2 regions of the Pseudomonas sp. H3_E04 genome follow, and region 2 is predicted to be linked to the other one. Evidence: predicted binding sites of a transcription regulator. Region 2 holds the regulator's gene; the other holds the start of a gene.
What was found. Region 2 encodes FliA, which starts transcription of late flagellar genes. Its sites were predicted from a motif close to CTAAAGTTTNNNNNNNNNNNGCCGNTAA; they were not measured.
Positions count from the first base shown of each region.

Region 1: the regulator FliA is predicted to act here: its motif matches at 2,969-2,996, upstream of AB4N53_RS13875 (flagellar protein MotY).

Region 1 covers NZ_CP162797.1:3,092,231-3,100,033, reverse strand. The annotation lists gene AB4N53_RS13895 (bacterioferritin-associated ferredoxin) at 1-192, opposite strand, end outside; gene AB4N53_RS13890 (peroxiredoxin) at 505-1,107, shown strand; gene rnt (ribonuclease T) at 1,182-1,859, opposite strand; gene pyrC (dihydroorotase) at 1,856-2,902, opposite strand; gene AB4N53_RS13875 (flagellar protein MotY) at 3,063-3,977, shown strand; gene AB4N53_RS13870 (argininosuccinate synthase) at 4,107-5,324, shown strand; gene AB4N53_RS13865 (hypothetical protein) at 5,443-6,156, opposite strand; gene AB4N53_RS13860 (response regulator transcription factor) at 6,586-7,212, shown strand; gene AB4N53_RS13855 (PA3496 family putative envelope integrity protein) at 7,301-7,480, opposite strand; gene nth (endonuclease III) at 7,588-7,803, opposite strand, start outside.
Region 2 covers NZ_CP162797.1:199,638-207,440, forward strand. The annotation lists gene flhA (flagellar biosynthesis protein FlhA) at 1-483, shown strand, start outside; gene flhF (flagellar biosynthesis protein FlhF) at 495-1,835, shown strand; gene fleN (flagellar synthesis regulator FleN) at 1,952-2,782, shown strand; gene fliA (RNA polymerase sigma factor FliA) at 2,779-3,519, shown strand; gene AB4N53_RS00925 (chemotaxis response regulator CheY) at 3,687-4,058, shown strand; gene AB4N53_RS00930 (protein phosphatase CheZ) at 4,077-4,865, shown strand; gene AB4N53_RS00935 (chemotaxis protein CheA) at 4,919-7,192, shown strand; gene AB4N53_RS00940 (protein-glutamate methylesterase/protein-glutamine glutaminase) at 7,242-7,803, shown strand, end outside.

The DNA of each region.
Region 1 (7,803 bases), 2.9 Mb from region 2:
GGGGATCGCAGCCTGGGCGGTTTGCAGCTTGGTCAGGGTTTCGCGGACCACTTCCTTGGCAAGGCAGGCGCATTTGCCGCACTGGCTGGCGACGCCGGTGGCCTGGCGAACTTCTTTATAGCTGCAGCAACCTTCATAGATCGCTTCGCGGATCTGTCCGTCGGTGACGCCAGTGCAGAGGCAAACATACATAAGTAAGAACCGTCGCTGGTTGTGACTCAATTGCGATGGATCTTAATGTTAACGAGAATGATTGTCAAAGTGGTTTCTGAACGCTTCGCAGCCAATTTCCCAGCGACTGACGAACGGTATTTTCCAAACGCTTGTCTGACCCCATGAATACGCAGTGGACAAACGAACAGGGAAAATCCGTTACGGACAGGCCAAACACGCAGTGTATGATGGTCGTCCCTTGCGAAGAGGGTTCGTGTCACAGGGCTGTCGCCTGAGGGTGACAGGCTGGCCCGGACCCTGAACTTCAAGTTTTTACACCAGGAGATATCAATGAGCGTACTCGTAGGCAAACAAGCCCCAGACTTCACCGTCCCGGCCGTACTCGGCAATGGCGAGATCGTTGACAGCTTCACCCTGTCCTCGGCCATCAAAGGCAAATACGGCCTGGTGTTCTTCTACCCGCTGGACTTCACCTTCGTCTGCCCGTCCGAGCTGATCGCTCTGGACAACCGCATGGCTGACTTCAAGGCGCGCAACGTTGAAGTGATCGCTGTGTCGATCGACTCGCACTTCACCCACAACGCCTGGCGCAACACCCCGGTCAACAATGGCGGTATCGGCCAGGTGAAATACACCATGGCTGCCGACATGAAGCACGACATCGCCAAAGCGTACGACGTTGAATCCGAAGGCGGCGTGGCTTTCCGTGGCGCGTTCCTGATCGACGACAAAGGCGTGGTTCGCTCGCAGATCATCAACGACCTGCCGCTGGGCCGTAACATGGAAGAGCTGATCCGTCTGGTCGACGCGCTGCAATTCCACGAAGAGCACGGCGAAGTCTGCCCGGCCAACTGGAAGAAAGGCGACAAAGGCATGAACGCTTCGCCAGAAGGCGTTGCTGCATACCTGACCGAGAACGCTGCGGCCCTGTAAGGCGCAACGTCGAGGTACAAAAAAACCGGCCCACGTGGCCGGTTTTTTCATGCGCGGGATTTGCTCGACGAGGATCAGTCGTCGAAGTCTTCCCAGCCGCCCATCTGCTTCCAGCGATTGACGATGCCGCAGAACAGCTCAGCGGTCTTTTCGGTGTCGTAACGCGCCGAGTGCGCTTCACGACCGTCGAAATCGATGCCGGCCGCCTGACAGGCTTTCGCCAGCACGGTCTGACCGTACGCCAGACCCGCCAGGGTCGCGGTGTCGAAGCTGGAGAAAGGGTGGAACGGGTTGCGCTTCATGTCCAGGCGCGCAACGGCTGCGTTGAGAAAGCCCAGATCGAAACTACTGTTGTGCCCGACCAGAATTGCCCGCTTGCAGCCGTTGGCTTTCAGCGCCTTGCGGATGCCACGGAAGATGTCGGTCAGCGCGGTTTCTTCGCTGACGGCCATGCGCAGCGGGTGATCGAGCTTGATCCCGGTGAACTCCAGCGCTGCCGCTTCGACGTTGGCGCCTTCAAATGGCTCGACGCGGAAGAAGTAGGTGTGATCCGGGTAGACGAAACCCTTTTCATCCATGGCGATGGTGGTCGCGGCAATCTCCAGCAAGGCATCGGTGGCTGCGTTGAAGCCACCGGTTTCTACGTCGACGACAACCGGCAGGTAGCCGCGAAAACGCGCTGCCATGGGGTGACGGGAACCGCCGCCGCCACCTTGACCGTCCAGCTCATCGTCGAAATGCTCTTCACTCACGCGTGTTCCTCCAGCAGGCGCCAGCGCAGTTTTTCACCAGCGCGCAGCGGGATAACGGTCAGCTCGCCAAATGGCAGACTGGTCGGGGCGGTCCATTCTTCGCGAACCAGGGTGATGCGATCGGTGTTTGCCGGCAGGCCGTAGAAGCGCGGGCCGTTGAGGCTGGCGAAGGCTTCGAGTTTGTCCAGCGCGTTACGCTGCTCGAACGCTTCGGCATACATCTCGATGGCGGCGTAAGCGGTGTAGCAACCGGCGCAACCGCAGGCCGCTTCCTTGGCATGCTGGGCGTGGGGCGCCGAGTCGGTGCCGAGGAAGAACTTGGCGCTGCCGCTGGTGGCGGCGTCGAGCAAGGCTTCCTGATGCGTATTGCGCTTGAGGATCGGCAGGCAGTAGAAGTGCGGCCGAATCCCGCCCACCAGCATGTGGTTGCGGTTGTACAGCAGGTGATGCGCGGTGATGGTCGCGCCAACGTTGGCCGAGGCCTCGTTGACGAACTGCACGGCGTCGCCGGTGGTGATGTGTTCGAATACCACTTTCAGCGTCGGGAAACGCTCCACCACGCGGCGCATGTGCTCGTCGATGAAAATCTTTTCGCGGTCGAACACATCGACGTCGCCACGGGTGACCTCACCGTGGATCAACAGCGGCATGCCGACTTCGGCCATGGCTTCCAGCGCCGGGAAGATCTTGTCGATGCTGGTCACGCCGGAATCGGAGTTGGTGGTCGCGCCGGCCGGATACAGCTTGGCGGCGTAGACGAAACCGCTGGCCTTGGCCTGACGAATTTCTTCCGGTTGAGTGCGGTCGGTGAGGTACAGCACCATCAACGGTTCGAACTGACTGCCGGCCGGGCGGGCAGCGAGAATGCGCTGACGATAGCCGTCGGCTTCAGCGGCGTTGCGCACCGGCGGTACCAGGTTCGGCATGATGATCGCGCGCCCGAAGGTGCGGGCCACATCGGCAACGGTATTGGTCAACACGGCACCATCGCGAAGATGAATGTGCCAGTCGTCGGGACGCAGCAGGGTCAGGCGGTCGGACATGAGGGGATTCCAGGCGGGTCAAACTGAGGCGAATGCTACCGGAAAAGACTCTTGCAGGCACCCGCTATCAAGTTTTGCCCCAAGCGTCCGATATCCCGAAGGTATGCCGTAAACATTGTGTGAATCGGTGTTTGTGTTTCACAAGCCAATGGAGCCTCCCGTGCGCCAGCGTTATTTAGCCCTGCTCAGTGTGTTTGCCAGCCTTCCCGCGATGGCGCTGACTTACCAGACCCGTCTGGAGAACATTGAGTGGACGGTCGCCGGCGACCAGTTCGAGTGCCGCCTGACGCAACCGATCACCGATTTCGGCTCGGGCGAGTTCGTGCGCAAGGCCGGAGAGCAGGCGATCTTTCGCCTGAATGCCTACAACGCCATGCTCGGCGGCGGTTCGGCGACCTTGCTTGCCGCCGCTGCACCGTGGCAGCCGGGGCGCGGCGACATCAATCTGGGCTCTGTGCGTCTGGGCAGCGGCAATGTGTTGTTCAACAGCTCGCAATCCCAGGCTGGTGGATTGATCAGCGGCCTGCTGGATGGTCGCAGTCCGGTAGTACGCCGTGCTTCTGGCGATGGCCGAGTCTCGGAAGTGCGTCTGTTGCCGGTCAAGTTCAGCAAAGCGTTCAATGACTATCAAACCTGTGTGGCAAAATTGCTGCCGCAGAATTTCGACCAGATCAAGCAATCGCAGATCGGCTTTCCCGGTGAAGGCATTGATCTGGACCCGGCTGCCAAGGCCAAACTGCAGGTCATGCTCGACTATATGAAGGCCGATCCGACGGTGAACCACATCGAGCTCGATGGCCATTCCGACAACAGCGGCAATCGTCTGACCAACCGCGAACTGTCGCGGCGTCGGGCGCTGGCGGTAGTCGATTTCTTCAAGGCCAACGGCATCCAGGAATCGCAGATCACTGTGCGTTTCCACGGCGAGCAGTATCCGATCGTGCCTAACACCAGCAAGGCCAATCGTGCGAAGAATCGCCGGGTCAACGTGAAACTGTCACGTGTGGCACCGACCGCCGCCCCTGCGCCAGCACCGCAGGCGAGCACGCCAGCCGCCGCCGCAGCGACTTCCTGACCCGCCGGTCATCGTCGCGCTCTCGACAGGTTCTGTCGCTTTGTCGTCTTAAGCTGTCGCGCCTCTGTAAATTATCGCGTTGGAGCGGTAGACTCCCCGGCTTTCCGTAGAACCCCGTGGAGTGATGGCATGGCGGACGTAAACAAGGTCGTTCTGGCGTATTCCGGCGGCCTGGACACTTCGGTGATCCTCAAGTGGCTGCAGGATACTTATAACTGTGAAGTGGTGACCTTCACCGCCGATCTCGGTCAAGGCGAAGAGGTCGAGCCGGCCCGCGCCAAGGCTCAGGCCATGGGCGTCAAAGAAATCTACATCGACGACCTGCGCGAAGAGTTCGTGCGTGATTTCGTATTCCCGATGTTCCGCGCCAATACCGTTTACGAAGGCGAGTACCTGCTGGGTACTTCCATCGCCCGTCCGCTGATCGCCAAGCGCCTGATCGAAATCGCCAACGAAACCGGCGCCGACGCCATTTCCCATGGCGCCACCGGCAAGGGCAACGACCAGGTGCGTTTCGAACTGGGCGCCTACGCGCTCAAGCCGGGTGTGAAAGTGATCGCCCCTTGGCGCGAGTGGGACCTGTTGTCCCGCGAGAAGCTGATGGACTACGCCGAGAAGCACGCGATCCCGATCGAACGCCACGGCAAGAAAAAATCCCCGTACTCGATGGACGCCAACCTGCTGCACATCTCCTATGAAGGCGGCGTGCTGGAAGACACCTGGACCGAGCACGAAGAAGACATGTGGCGCTGGACCGTCTCCCCGGAGAAGGCCCCCGATACCCCGCAATACCTGGAACTGACTTACCGCAACGGCGACATCGTCGCGCTGGACGGCGTCGAAATGACTCCGGCCACCGTACTGGCGACGCTGAACAAGATCGGCGGCGAGCACGGCATCGGTCGTCTCGATATCGTCGAAAACCGTTATGTCGGCATGAAGTCCCGTGGCTGCTACGAAACCCCCGGCGGCACCATCATGCTGCGCGCTCACCGCGCCATCGAGTCGATCACTCTGGACCGCGAAGTCGCTCACCTCAAAGACGAGCTGATGCCCAAGTACGCCAGCCTGATCTACACCGGTTACTGGTGGAGCCCGGAGCGCCTGATGCTGCAACAGATGATCGACGCTTCGCAGGTCAACGTGAACGGCGTTGTGCGTCTCAAGCTGTACAAGGGCAATGTGATCGTGACCGGGCGCAAGTCCGACGATTCGTTGTTCGACGCCAATATCGCGACCTTCGAAGAAGACGGCGGCGCTTACAACCAGGCGGACGCAGCGGGCTTTATCAAGCTCAACGCGCTGCGCATGCGCATTGCTGCCAACAAGGGCCGCAAGTTGTTCTGAGCGGTTCGGAGCGACGCGCAATGAAAAAGGCGGCCTGTTCAGGGCCGCCTTTTTTTTCGGAATTTTTGTGTGGTTCATCAAACCGTTTCTCTTGTCTGCCTGTTTGCGGGTCGCCCCGTCAGCTTGTGCGCCCCAGTAAGGTGACTGTCTGAGTGCACAGGTTGTAAACGACACACAACGTTGTACCTGAGCTTTTCTTCGCCTGTTTGAGCTGTTGCAGCGCGGTATGTGCCGCAGAGTCCGAAACATGATTCGACAGGAAGACCAGAACACGCGGGTTTTTTTTCCCACCGCTGCGCAGAGTGTCGAGAATCGCATCGAATTCTCTGGACGCGTCAACATCTCTGGCGTCGATGATGTTCAGTTCGCTGATCAGTGGTGACAGCTTGATCGTCTGCACCACCGGGCTGGCCTGGCTCGCCAGGTCGGGCGGTGGGTCGGGCGCGTTGTGGATCCTGCATGGTCGCTGAAATCCGCCGCCCGCGATGTTGCTGGATACCACGCAGCTGGTTATCTCGAAAGCGCACGGTTCATCGGTTTTGCGCAACGGTACTTTTCGTTCGCTCTCGCGTTCCGGATGTTCAGTCGCCTTGAGGAAGTTTTTGTCTTTGCCAAAATCCGAGGGTGAGTAGAGGGAGCGGTGATTGAAGTTGAGCGTGATGAAAAAAAGAAATAACAAATAAAAGGGAAAGCTGATCAGAAACCACACATAGATTTCCCGATCTTTATTATCAAGAAACGGCAGCGAGACCGCCGCTGATGTTTCAGAAAGAATGGCAAATATGGCAATAACTGTCATTGGGTTGGTTATCTTGTTCTTTATCTTGAGCATGATTAAGTTCTATGTTGTTTGTTTGATGTTGACTGTTTCTATATATAGCAAAAGCGGTCATTAAAGTTTTCGACTGTTGTTTCAAGTTTTATAGGCTGGATGAGAATGTGTCGAATGCGTGGTGCTGCCGCTTCGTTACGTCATATGTCTAATCGGCAATCAGCACGAGCAATCCGGGGAAGTTCACGTTGCTGATGACTTCGGCGCGGAGCAGGGCACGTAAGCATTTAAGAGGGAAATCGATGCGGTCTTGAAGCAAGCAATGCTATTACGGTAGGTGTGGCGGGGTCTATTTGTGGGAATTATCCTCAATACCTGTAGGGAATGTCTCTCGATGCAAGGGCGTGTAAAAGTTGCTATGCGCTACAGCAAGTGACTGGGATATCGTGCGTGTTCTAAAAATTCGAACAGCGAAAACTGGACTTGCCCATGAATAAAGTGCTGATCGTGGATGACCACCCCGTCATTCGACTTGCGGTACGTATGCTGATGGAACGGCATGGCTACGAAGTCATTGCAGAAACGGATAATGGCGTTGATGCACTACAAATTGCTCGCGAACAAATGCCGGATCTTGTCATTCTGGATATCGGAATACCCAAACTCGACGGGCTGGAAGTTATTGCGCGCCTGACGTCAACCGCCATGCCGGTTAAAGTTCTGGTCCTGACGTCCCAGGCTCCTGGACATTTCTCGATGCGTTGCATGCAATCGGGCGCAGCGGGTTATGTGTGCAAGCAGCAGGATCTCACCGAGCTGCTGAGTGCGATCAAGGCAGTTTTGTCGGGCTACAGCTATTTCCCCAACCAGGCCCTGCATACAGTGCGGACCAGTCTGGGCAATGCGAGTGAGGCGGACATGGTTGATCGTCTGTCCGGGCGGGAAATGATGGTGTTGCAACAGTTGGCTCGCGGCAAGACCAACAAGGAAATCGCCGACGGCATGTTCTTGAGCAACAAGACCGTGAGCACTTACAAGACTCGCCTGTTGTTGAAACTCAATGCGCGCTCTCTGGTTGATTTGATCGAGCTGGCGCAGCGCAATGGTCTGGTTTGAGTGATTGGACAGCTGAGAACGTCATGGGCCGATCAAACTCAGTTGCCGCAGAAAATGAAAAGCCTCCGTATCGGGAGGCCTTCAGGTATCACAGGTCATAGTCATAATCGGCCAATTGCCGTTGCAGTCGGCGCTCCTCCAGCAGGTTGTCGATGGTACGACGCTTGCTGAGGTTGGTTTTGGCCACCTCAACCACCGGCTCGACCTCATCGGCTTCGGCAGCAATAAAATCTTCCTCTACATCCAGTTGCTCTTTGTCGGTACTCATGAAGTCAACTCCCGGCTAAGACTGCCTTTGGCGCTCCTTATATCGACATTAATGCGGCGGGTAAAAAAGATTTTTTCAATCGATGGATGCAAAAAACCGATGATGGCTCAATCGTCAGAAGTTTTATGTTTGTATTCGCACAGGTCTTCGATGCGGCAGCTGCCGCAGCGCGGTTTGCGGGCCAGGCAAACATAGCGGCCATGCAAAATCAGCCAGTGATGTGAGTCGAGCAGGAATTCTTTCGGTACAAACTTCATCAGTTTCATTTCAACTTCCACCACGTTTTTCCCCGGTGCGATGCCGGTGCGATTGCTGACGCGGAA
Region 2 (7,803 bases):
CTGCAAGCGCTGCTCGCCGAGCACGTGCCGGTGCGCGACATCCGCAGCATCGCCGAAGCGATCGCGAACAACGCCGCGAAGAGTCAAGATACCGCCGCGCTGGTCGCCGCTGTGCGGGTCGGCGTATCCCGTGCAATCGTCCAAAGCATTGTAGGTACTGAGTCCGAGCTGCCTGTGATCACATTGGAACCAAGGTTGGAACAGATATTGCTCAATAGTCTGCAGAAGGCAGGACAAGGCTCGGAAGAGGGCGTCCTGCTGGAGCCGAGCATGGCCGAGAAGCTGCAACGTTCGTTGATCGAAGCGGCCCAGCGTCAGGAAATGCAAGGCCAACCGGTGATCCTGCTGGTAGCAGGCCCGATTCGCGCGATGCTCTCGCGCTTCGGTCGCCTCGCGGTGCCAGGGCTGCATGTGCTGGCCTACCAGGAAGTACCGGACAACAAGCAAGTGACCATCGTTGCGACAGTAGGGCCCAACGGCTGAGGTAGTGGTTTATGCAAGTTAAGCGTTTTTTCGCCGCCGATATGCGTCAGGCCATGAAGCTGGTTCGCGATGAGCTGGGCGCTGATGCCGCCATCATCGGCAACCGCCGCATTGCCGGCGGCGTCGAGTTGACGGCGGCTCTGGATTACAAATTGTCGGCGCTGGCGCCACGGGTTCCGAACATGGAACTCGAAGACGAGCTGCGCAAGACCCAATCGCGCATCGTCACTGCCCAGGCCGAGCTGAGCCTGCGTGGCGAAGCCGACGGCAACACCAATCAGCAATTGTTTGCCGGGCTGCCATTGACCGCAGGCCTGCCGTTGACCGCTGCCGAGCCGCTGAGCGAGCCGACCTACGCCGCACCGACGCGTCCGGCCGCAGCACCTGCGCAGGCCTCGGCAGGTGTCGATCCGCGTGCGCTGGATTCGATGCGTTTTGAATTGAACAGCCTGCGCGAGTTGATGGAAGTGCAACTCGGCACCCTGGCCTGGAATCAGCTGCAAGGCAGCCGTCCGGCCCAGGCCAATCTGTATCGCCGTCTGCAGCGTATTGGCCTGTCCGGCCCGCTGTCGCGCGACCTGTTGGCGCTGATCACCGATATCGAAGAACCCCGTCAGGCCTGGCGCATGCTGCTGGCGCACCTGGCGCGGATGATTGCCGTACCGGAAGTCGAGCCGCTGGAAGAGGGCGGTGTGATTGCCATGGTCGGCCCCGCCGGCATGGGCAAGACCACCACGCTGGCCAAGCTCGCCGCGCGTTATGTGCTCAAGTACGGCGCGCAGAATGTTGCGCTGGTCAGTATGGACAGCTTCCGCATCGGCGCGCAGGAACAACTGAAAACCCTCGGGCGCATCCTCAACGTGCCGGTGACGCACGTCGATCCCGGCCAGTCGCTGGTGCAGGCATTGGATCCACTGCTACGCAAACGCGTGGTTTTGATCGATACTGCCGGGCTGCAAGCCAGTGATCCGGCGTTGCGCATGCAGCTCGAGAGCCTGGCCGGGCGTGGCATTCGCTCAAAAAATTATCTGGTCCTGGCAACCACCAGCCAGAAACAGGTTCTAACCGCCGCTTATCACAGTTACAAGCGTTGCGGGCTCGCCGGTTGCATCCTGACTAAACTGGATGAAACGGCCAGTCTCGGCGAAGTGTTGAGCCTGGCGATCAGTCATGAATTGCCGGTCGCGTACCTGACCGATGGCCCACGGATTCCGGATGATCTGCATCTGCCGCGCCGTCATCAACTGGTCAGCCGCGCCGTCAGCGTGCAAATGCAGGAAGAACCCAGCGAAGAAGCCATGGCTGACATGTTCGCTGATATCTATCACAGCCCGACCAAGCAGGTTGGCTGAGGTAATCATGAACAGTTTTTGTACCTACATCGATGGTCTGCCACGCATTGTTCCGATCGTGAACGCGCAGCCAGTAATGTGGCCTCCGTCTATGCAAGACAAGGTAAAGAAATAACATGGGCAGCATGCATCCCGTACAGGTGATCGCGGTGACCGGCGGCAAAGGTGGCGTCGGCAAGACTAACGTGTCAGTGAACTTGTCGCTGGCGCTGGCAGAGCTTGGCCGTCGGGTCATGCTGCTGGACGCCGACCTGGGCCTGGCCAACGTCGACGTTCTGCTGGGGCTGACACCCAAGCGCACACTGGCCGACGTCATCGAAGGCCGTTGCGAACTGCGCGACGTGCTGTTGCAGGGCCCGGGCGGGATTCGCATCGTGCCGGCGGCCTCCGGCACGCAGAGCATGGTGCACCTGAGCCCGGCGCAACACGCTGGCCTGATCCAGGCGTTCAGCGACATCGGCGACAATCTCGACGTGCTGGTGATCGACACCGCTGCGGGCATTGGTGACTCGGTAGTCAGTTTCGTGCGCGCCGCCCAGGAAGTGTTGCTGGTGGTCTGCGACGAGCCGACTTCGATCACCGACGCTTACGCGCTGATCAAGTTGCTCAACCGCGACTACGGCATGAACCGCTTCCGCGTGCTGGCCAACATGGCGCAGAGCCCGCAGGAAGGGCGCAACCTGTTCGCCAAGTTGACCAAGGTCACGGATCGCTTCCTCGACGTCGCCCTACAATACGTCGGCGCCGTGCCGTACGACGAAAGCGTGCGCAAAGCGGTGCAGAAGCAGCGCGCCGTCTACGAAGCCTTTCCCCGTTCCAAGTGCGCGCTGGCCTTCAAGGCCATTGCCCAGAAGGTCGACACCTGGCCGCTGCCGGCCAACCCGCGCGGGCACCTGGAATTTTTCGTCGAGCGTCTCGTGCAGCAAACCGCAGGGCCTGTGATATGACCGCCAGTGGCATGAATCTTTACAAAAAGTCGGCGCGTGACGCGCAATACGAATTGATCGAGCGCTACGCGCCACTGGTCAAGCGCATTGCCTATCACTTGCTGGCGCGCCTGCCGGCCAGCGTGCAGGTCGAAGACCTGATCCAGGCCGGGATGATCGGTTTGCTGGAAGTCTCGACCAAATACGACGCCAGCAAAGGCGCCAGTTTCGAAACGTACGCGGGCATTCGAATCCGCGGCGCGATGCTCGATGAAGTGCGCAAAGGGGACTGGGCGCCACGCTCGGTTCACCGTAATACCAGGATGGTCAGCGACGCGATTCGCTCGATTGAAGCTAAAACCGGCCGTGACGCTAAAGATCACGAGGTTGCGGCCGAACTCCAATTGAGTCTCGACGATTACTACGGGATTCTGAATGACACCTTGGGCAGTCGCCTGTTCAGTTTCGACGACCTGCTGCAGGACGGCGAACACGAAGGGCTGCACGAGGATGGCGCGAGTGCTCATATGGAGCCGTCACGCGATCTGGAAGATGAACGCTTCCAGGCGGCGCTGGCGGACGCGATTGCCAATTTGCCGGAGCGTGAGCGACTGGTGTTGGCGCTGTACTACGACGAAGAGCTGAACCTCAAGGAAATCGGTGAAGTCCTTGGCGTCAGTGAATCGCGGGTCAGCCAGTTACACAGCCAGTGCGCGGCCCGTCTGCGGGGGCGTTTGGGGGAGTGGCGAGCGCGCTGAAGGCAGTGTGGGGACACTGCGAAACGAGGCTGGTGCGGTGATGAACGGCGCCGGTCTCGATCCGTTGTGCTCCAGACAAACTTCGAGTGCTATGCCGATTGATTGAAGTGGCGCGTCCAGGTGCTGGGCGCGTTTAAGACTGCTTGGAGGTCGAATTGAACAAAGACATGAAAATCCTCATCGTTGATGACTTCTCAACGATGCGGCGGATCATCAAGAACCTGCTGCGCGATCTTGGGTTCACCAACACCGTCGAGGCCGACGATGGCACCACTGCCATTCCGGTGCTCAACAGCGGCAGCATCGACTTTCTGGTAACGGACTGGAACATGCCGGGCATGACCGGTATCGACCTGCTGCGTCACGTGCGCGCCGATGAAAAACTCAAGCACCTCCCGGTGTTGATGGTGACTGCTGAAGCCAAGCGCGAGCAGATCATCGAGGCCGCTCAGGCCGGTGTGAACGGTTACGTGGTCAAACCTTTCACGGCTCAAGCGTTGAAAGACAAAATCGAGAAGATTTTCGAACGCATCGGCTGATGAATGCGCGGGGGAGCTATGGAGCATAACGAATCATCACAGGGCGATTTCGAATCGACCCTGAAAAAACACGCGGTCGAACTGGTCGAGAGCCTTGAAAAAGGCAAGTTCGGCGACGCGGTGCAACTGATCCATGAGCTCAATCAGACCCGTGACCGCGGCCTGTATCAGGAAGTGGGCAAGCTCACACGTGAACTGCACAGTGCGATCGTCAATTTCCAGATCGATCCGCACATGCCGCAGGCCGAGGAAGTGTCGCAAATCACCGACGCCACCGAACGCCTGGGCTATGTGGTCAAGCTGACGGAAGCCGCGGCCAACCGCACCATGGATCTGGTGGAAAGCGCCACGCCGGTGGTCAACAGTCTCGCTGATGAAGCGCAGACGTTGAGCGCCGATTGGGGCCGCTTCATGCGTCGCGAGGTCGGGGCTGAAGAGTTCCGCGAACTGGCGCGCCGGGTCGACGGTTTTCTGTCACGCAGCAGCACGGACAACCGTGCGGTGTCGAGCAACCTCAACGACATCCTGCTGGCTCAGGATTACCAGGACCTCACAGGTCAAGTGATCAAGCGTGTGACCCAACTGGTCACCGAAGTCGAAAGCAATCTGCTCAAACTCGTGCTCATGGCCAGTCAGGTCGACCGCTTTGCGGGCATCGAACATGACCGCGCTGCAATGCTTGCTGAAAAAGATCCACAAAAACATCTCTCGCAGGGTGAAGGTCCGCAGATTCATGCCGATAAACGAGAAGACGTTGTGTCCGGTCAGGACGATGTGGACGATTTGTTATCCAGCCTTGGATTCTAGAGTTTCGGAATTCGGGTTTTTTGGGTTTTTAGACCTGTAGGAGCACCCCATTAATGAGCTTCGGCGCCGATGAAGAGATCCTTCAGGATTTCCTGGTTGAGGCCGGCGAGATTCTTGAGCAACTGTCCGAACAACTGGTCGAGCTGGAAAGCCGCCCGGATGATGCAGATCTGCTCAATGCAATTTTTCGCGGTTTCCACACTGTAAAAGGGGGCGCCGGCTTCCTTCAGCTCAATGAGCTGGTGGAGTGCTGTCACATCGCCGAAAACGTGTTCGACATCCTGCGCAAGGGTGAGCGTCGCGTTGATGCAGAACTGATGGACGTGGTGCTCGAAGCACTGGACGCGGTGAACAGCATGTTCAGCGAAGTCCGTGAGCGTGCACCGATCACCGCTGCCACGCCGGAACTGCTGGCCGCACTGGCGCGTCTGGCCGAGCCGCAATCGGCGGATGAAGCCGTTGCCGCACCGGTAGAAGCGGTGGAAGAACCGGTCGCTGAAAGCGCATCGGAAGACATCACCGATAACGAATTCGAACAACTGCTGGACTCGCTGAATGCCGTCAAGGCCCAGGCCGAGGCCCCGGCTGCTGTTGTTGCTCCAGCGCCGGTTGCCGACACGGCGGCGAGCGATGAAATCACCGACGCCGAATTTGAATCGCTGCTCGATCAGCTGCACGGCAAGGGCCAGTTTGCTGTCGATGCGGTCGCTCCGGCGCCAGCACCGGCGGCTCCGGCCGCGCCTGCTGCGGGCGACAGCTCGGACATCACCGACGACGAATTCGAAGCCTTGCTCGATCAGTTGCATGGCAAGGGCAACTTCGCCGTTGACGCGCTGGAATCGGCTATCGCTTCGGCTCCGTCAGCACCTGCTGCACCGGCAGCCGCTGCGGCCGGCAGTGACCTGATCAGCGATCACGAATTCGAATCGCTGCTCGACGAACTGCACGGCAAAGGCAAGTTTGACGCCAGCGCGGCGACTGTCGGCTCTGCGTCGAGCGTCGCCACGCCAGCGGCGAAAGCTCCGGCTGCCGCTGCTGCGCCGAAGCCTGCGGCCAAGCCTGAAGCGAAAGCAGAGGCGCCGAAACCGGCCGCCGCTGCTGCACCGGCTACGGCCCGTGCGCCAGCTGCTGCCCCGGCAGAAAAACCGGCCAGCGAAGCGGAAACCACCGTACGCGTCGACACCGCGCGGCTCGACGAGATCATGAACATGGTCGGCGAGTTGGTGCTGGTGCGTAACCGTCTGGTGCGCCTGGGCCTCAACAGCGGCGACGAAGCCATGTCCAAGGCCGTGTCGAACCTCGACGTGGTCACCGCTGACCTGCAGACCGCCGTGATGAAGACGCGGATGCAGCCGATCAAGAAGGTCTTCGGGCGCTTCCCGCGTCTGGTTCGCGACCTCGCACGTCAGCTCAAGAAAGAGATCAACCTGGAACTGGTGGGTGAAGAAACCGACCTCGACAAAAACCTTGTCGAGGCTCTGGCCGACCCGCTGGTCCACTTGGTGCGCAACGCCGTCGACCATGGCATCGAGTCGCCGGAAGAACGTGAAGCATCGGGCAAGGCCCGTGGCGGACGCGTGGTGCTGGCGGCCGAGCAGGAAGGCGACCACATCCTGCTGTCGATCTCCGACGACGGCAAAGGCATGGACCCGAACGTCCTGCGTTCGATCGCGGTGAAACGCGGCGTGATGGACAAGGACGCGGCCGATCGCCTGAGCGATACCGAGTGCTACAACCTGATTTTCGCTCCGGGTTTCTCGACCAAGACCGAGATCTCCGACGTGTCCGGCCGTGGTGTCGGCATGGACGTGGTGAAGACCAAGATTTCCCAGCTCAACGGTTCGATCAACATCTATTCGACCAAGGGCCAGGGCTCGAAGATCGTCATCAAGGTGCCGCTGACCCTGGCGATCATGCCGACGCTGATGGTCATGCTCGGCAATCAGGCCTTTGCGTTCCCGCTGGTCAACGTCAACGAAATCTTCCACCTCGACCTGTCGACCACCAATGTCGTCGACGGTCAGGAAGTGGTGATCGTGCGCGACAAGGCGCTGCCATTGTTCTACCTCAAGCGCTGGCTGGTCAGTTCCGCCGCTCACGAAGAGCAGCGCGAAGGCCATGTGGTGATTCTTTCGGTGGGCACTCAGCGGATCGGCTTCGTCGTCGATCAACTGGTCGGCCAGGAAGAAGTGGTCATCAAGCCATTGGGCAAAATGCTCCAGGGAACTCCGGGCATGTCCGGCGCCACCATCACCGGTGACGGCCGCATTGCGCTGATTCTCGATGTTCCAAGCATGCTCAAGCGTTACGCCACAAAGCGTATTTGAATCCGGGGCGGCGGCGCGATGACGCGCCGCTGCACCTAATGGAGTGTTTATGGCAGTCAAAGTCCTGGTGGTGGACGATTCGGGTTTTTTCCGCCGCCGCGTCTCGGAAATTCTTTCGGCGGATCCGAGCATCCAGGTGGTCGGCACGGCCACCAACGGTAAAGAGGCGATCGATCAGGCCATGGCCCTCAAGCCTGACGTGATCACCATGGACTACGAGATGCCAATGATGGACGGCATCACGGCAGTGCGGCACATCATGCAGCGCTGCCCGACCCCGGTGTTGATGTTCTCCTCGCTGACGCATGAAGGTGCACGGGTAACCCTCGATGCGCTGGACGCCGGCGCGGTGGATTTCCTGCCGAAGAATTTCGAAGACATCTCGCGCAACCCCGAGAAGGTCAAGCAACTGCTGTGCGAGAAAGTCCACAGCATCTCGCGCAGCAATCGTCGTTTCAGTGCGTACAGCGCGCCGGCTCCCGCCGCTGCGCCAGCGCCGACGCCTGCTCCGGCAGCGTCGAGCTACGGCAGCCACACGAACCACAGCAGCCCTGTCCCTGCACGTCCGGCGCCTGCGCCAGCGCCTGCCCGTGCATCCGCTGCCAGCGCTT